Regions from separate parts of the Edaphobacter flagellatus genome, predicted to be linked through region 2. Evidence: predicted binding sites of a transcription regulator. Region 2 holds the regulator's gene; the other holds the start of a gene.
What was found. The regulator LexA, encoded in region 2, represses DNA repair genes until DNA is damaged. The targets are predictions, from matches to a motif close to CANTTCGCTTTTTATTCGC.

Region 1 (2,371 bases), 340 kb from region 2:
GCGGAAGAGACGGTCGGGGCCGAGGTCTACGCTATCGCGGAGGGTGAGGGCGATTTGGGTGAGTTCTTCGAGTGAGGCGGGTGATCTGGGTGGCGTGTGACTGCGAGTGTGGATGTTGAACTCGCGTGTCTTGAGCTTGAGGACGACGGTGCGGGCGATGCGGGTTTCGCGGCGAGAGGCGTTCCAGACTTTTTCGGCGAGGCGGCGGATGAGGTCGTCGGTTTGCGAGAGAGGGATGTCGGTCTCGAAGGTGTCTTCGGCGGAGATGGATTTGGTGGGGCGGTCGGGGGTGACGGGGGAGTGGTCGATGCCGCGGGCGAGCGAGTAGAGGCGTGAGCCGTAGCGGCCGAAGTGAAGCTCGAGTGAGGCGAGGTCGAAGGTCTGGAGGTCGCCGACGGTGTGGATGCCGAGTTGTTTCATGCGTGCCTCGGTGACTTTGCCTACGCCGGGGATGCGGCCGACGGGGAGCGGCGGGAGGAAGGTGGCGAGGTCGCCGGGTTGAATGACGAAGAGGCCGTTGGGCTTGCGCCAGTCGGAGGCGATCTTGGCGAGGAATTTGTTGGGGGCGACTCCGGCGGAGGCGCTGAGGTGGAGCTCGTCGCGGATTTGCTGGCGGATGGCGATGGCGACTTTCGTCGCGGTGGGGAGGCCGGTCTTGTTGATGGTGACGTCGAGGTAGGCCTCGTCGAGCGAGAGGGGTTCAATGAGATCGGTGTGGCGCTGAAAGATTTCCCGGACGGCGCGGGAGACGGCTTTGTAGCGGGTGAAGTCGGGCGGGACGAAGATGGCGTGCGGGCAGAGGCGTTCTGCGGTGACGGCGGGCATGGCGGAGCGGACGCCGAATTGACGGGCCTCGTAGGAGGCGGCGCAGACGACGGAGCGCTTGCCTTTCCAGGCGACGACGACGGGTCGGCCGCGGAGTTCGGGGGCGTCGCGCTGCTCGACGGAGGCGTAGAAGGCGTCCATGTCGACGTGGACGATCTTGCGCAGCGCGGGCTGTGGCGGCTCGAGCAGGCTGGGCGCCATGAGGTGATTGTAAGCGAAGAAGCGGCGAAGAGGATGGCTGGAGTTGTGGCGCTACGGGAAAAATGTGGGGATTCCTCGCTGTGCTCGGAATGACACCTCAAGAGCTAGTGCTTGCGTTCGACGAGGTAGCTGGCGAGGGCCTTAAGCGGGTCGGCGGCGTGGCCGAAGGGCTCGAGGGCGGCGAAGGCGTCGGCGATGAGCTCTTCGGCGTCCTTGATGGATTGGTCGATGCCGAAGACGGCGGGCCAGGTGGCCTTGATGCTGGCGGTGTCCTTGCCGGCGGTCTTGCCGAGCTCTTCGGAGCTTTGCGTCATGTCGAGGACGTCGTCGACGATCTGGAAGGCGAGGCCTGCTTTTTCACCGAAGATGCGGAGACGGCCGATGGTGTCGGCGTGGAACTCGTGGTCGGTATGGGCGAGGCCGAGGATGCCGCCGGAGACGATGCTGGTGGTGATGAGGGCTCCGGTCTTGGCGCGGTGTATAGCTTCGACGAGTTCGGCGGTTGGCTGCTTGCCTTCGGATTCGATGTCAACGACCTGGCCGCCGATCATGCCGGGAGGCAATGGACTATGGGTGCCGACGCCGGTGCCGATGGCGAGGGAGACTTCGCGCAGGATGGAGACAGTGGTCGGAGGAGGCGTGGGAAGCTGTGCGATGGTCTGGAAGGCGAGGGTCTGCAGTGCGTCGCCTGCGAGGATGGCGATGGCTTCGCCGAAGACAACGTGGCAGGTAGGCTTGCCGCGGCGGAGATCGTCGTTGTCGAGTGCAGGCAGATCGTCGTGGATGAGCGAGTAGGTGTGGATCATCTCGATCGCGGCACCGAGCTCGACGGCTCCAGAGGGGATCTCGTCTGTGCCGGAGGTCATGCGTGCGGCTTCCATCGCAAGGATGGGACGGAGACGCTTGCCTCCCGCGAACATGGAATGGCGCATGGCGCGATGGATGGAGTGCGGCTGCGTGTCGGGCGAAGGCAGAAGACGTTCAAGGGCCGCGTCGGTGAGCTGGACGCCGGAGTGGAGCAGATCCTGTACTGAAACTTTCATCTGTATTTGATGATAAATCAGCGGTGCGGGGTAGCAGGCTGGCTGATCGGCGTTGTGATGAAGTGCTTGCGGCTGCGAAGGGAGAGTATCAGCAGCAGGATCGCGGCGAGCGCGCTGACGGTGTAGCCGATGGACTGATCGGGCAGCGTCATCCATGCGACGTCGATGTGGGATGCGCCGGCGGGGAGATGGAAGGCGATGAGTCCGTCGCTGCGATGGAGATGCGTGGCGATCACGGAGCCGTTGCGGGTGATGCGCCATGCAGGATAATCGCGAAGGTTGAGGATGAGAATCTGCGGTGT
Region 2 (2,371 bases):
CTGTGCCTGATGGAGCTTGGAGGTGTCGACAGTGATCTGGGCGACGGCCTTGTCGCGGGTGTTGGCAGCGGCAAGATATTTCTGCTGCGCGTCGTCAAGGGCCTGCTGGGAGACGACTCCGTCCCTGGACATGGAGAGTGCGCGATCGTAGGTGTTCTTGAACATGGGCAGGTCGGGCGCTTCGGCGTTGACCTTGTCGTACTGGATAGCAGCCTGGGCGGCGCGAGCGTTGGACTCGGCAGCGGCGAGCTGGGCCTTCTGCGCGTTGACCTGCGCGAGAATTTCGACCTGGTCGAGCTGAGCGAGGAGCTGACCCTGCTTCACGTGAGCATTGATGTCGGTATAAAGCTTGGTGACGATGCCGGAGGCCTTGGATTTAACCTCGACCTTGGTGATGGGCTGGACCTTGCCGGTGGCCACGACGGAGCGGGCGATGTCGCCTTTTTCCACCTTGGCAAGCTGCGAGGGTTCGATCTTGGCATTGTTGCCGCGCGCCGCTACGGCGACCCCCAGAACGACGGCGACGACGAGGGCGATAAGGCCGCCCCAGATCCAGAGTTTGCGCTTTTGCTTTCGCTGTGTGGCCAAGGTCGAGCTCCAAATATTTAAATACCGCTTCGGAGGTAGGGTACGCAGGAGGGTGCGACCCGGTTCCATGAAAGTTTCGGGATGAACCGATCTTTAGACGGATCGGCAGGCAAAGGGAGAGGGACGTGAAACCGCTTATCCGTCTTTATTTATAGCTGAGGGAATTTTAATCTGAATACCCTCTGATGGCGGATTACCGGAAGGTGTCAGGCGTATTTACGCAGGACGCCGAGGACCTTGCCCTGAATGCTGACGCTGTCGGCAGGGGCGAAGATGGGTGCCATCTCCGTGTTGGAGGGCTGGAGGCGGATCATGCTGCCCTCGCGGTAGAAGCGCTTGAGGGTGGCGTCGGAGCCGTCAACGAGCGCGACGATGATTTCGCCTTCGCGAGCGGTGCGGGTGCGTTCGACCAGGACGTAGTCTCCGGAGACGATGTGCTCGTCGCGCATGGAGTCGCCACGGACTTCGAGGGCGAAGACCTCGCGGTTGCCGATGATGTCGCCGAGCGAGATGCTTTCAGCGGTTTCGATTGCCTCAACGGGCTTGCCTGCGGCGATGCGTCCGAGCAGGGGAAGGCGCTCTCCGCCACGTTTGGGGCGAGCGGGGAGGACGTCGATGGAGCGACTGCGATTATGCGCACGTTGCAGCAGGCCTTTGTTCTGCAGGTTGGTGATGTGTTTATGCACGGTGGCGAGCGAGCTGAGGCCGAGGCCGCTGGCGATCTCTTCGTACGAAGGCGAGTAGCCGTTCTTTTGCGTGAAGCTGGAGAGAAAGTCGATGACCTCTTTTTGCCGCCGTGTGATAGCCATGCGGGAATTGTAGCGAATAAAAAGCGAATTGCAATAGCTAAGTTGATTCCACGAAAAGGAGGGCTCAAGCAGGGTGCGTCATTCCCGTTTTGAAAACATGTGTCGCAAAAAGATTCACAGGACTCTTGATTGCAAAGGAGCAATCGCACAAGGTAAGAGGACGCCGCGGGGTTGGTCGTACCGGTCCAAAGAGATCTGCGAGCCTGGCGGTGTTCTGCTGAACCGAGGAGATGCGATGCAGGTTTTGATTGTTGAAGATGATGCTGCTTTGGGTGTGTTTCTTGAGAAAGGACTGAAGCTTGAGGGACACGAGGTGACACGGGTTGAAGACGGAGAGGCCGCACTGGAGCGGGCACGGCAGGACAGGCCGGACCTGATGGTGTTGGATCTAAGTCTTCCTAAAAAAGACGGTGTGGAGGTGCTGGAGGAGCTGCGCGGTGAACTCGACGGTACGGCTGTGCTGGTGCTGACGGGGCGGAGCATGGTGGAGGAGAGAGTCCGGTGCCTGAACCTGGGTGCGGACGATTGTCTGCTGAAGCCTTTCAGCTTTCATGAGCTGACGGCGCGTTGCCGGGCGCTGCTGCGCAGGAAGGAACGCTTTGCCGATCCAGTGCTGCGTCAGGCGGGGGTGGAACTGAATCGCATGGAGCGGCGTGTGCTGCACGGTGGCCAGCATGTGGAGCTGACGGTCAAGGAGTTCAGCCTGCTGGAGTACCTGATGCGGCGTCCGGGGCGTTGTGTCAGCCGTGCGGAGCTGCTGCGAGAGGTGTGGCAGATGTCCCCGGATGCGGGCACGAACGTGGTGGACGTGTATGTGAACTACCTGCGCAGAAAGCTGGGTGCGGTGTCGGTTGCCGAGGATGCGGATGGACACTCGGTGATTGAGACGGTGCGCGGCGAAGGCTATCGCGTAAGAGTAACGGCTGCGAAAAAGCCCGTTGCTCGTATCGGCAATTATGCAGCCAGCGCTGCGA

Region 1: the regulator LexA is predicted to act here: its motif matches at 1,040-1,058, upstream of dinB (DNA polymerase IV).

The regions. Positions count from the first base shown of each region.
Region 1 covers NZ_CP073697.1:3,835,755-3,838,125, forward strand. Annotated here, with positions in the region: gene dinB (DNA polymerase IV) at 1-1,026, opposite strand, end outside; gene KFE13_RS16025 (polyprenyl synthetase family protein) at 1,131-2,069, opposite strand; gene KFE13_RS16030 (6-pyruvoyl-tetrahydropterin synthase-related protein) at 2,087-2,371, opposite strand, start outside.
Region 2 covers NZ_CP073697.1:4,175,918-4,178,288, forward strand. Annotated here, with positions in the region: gene KFE13_RS17430 (efflux RND transporter periplasmic adaptor subunit) at 1-588, opposite strand, end outside; gene lexA (transcriptional repressor LexA) at 795-1,397, opposite strand; gene KFE13_RS17440 (response regulator transcription factor) at 1,633-2,371, shown strand, end outside.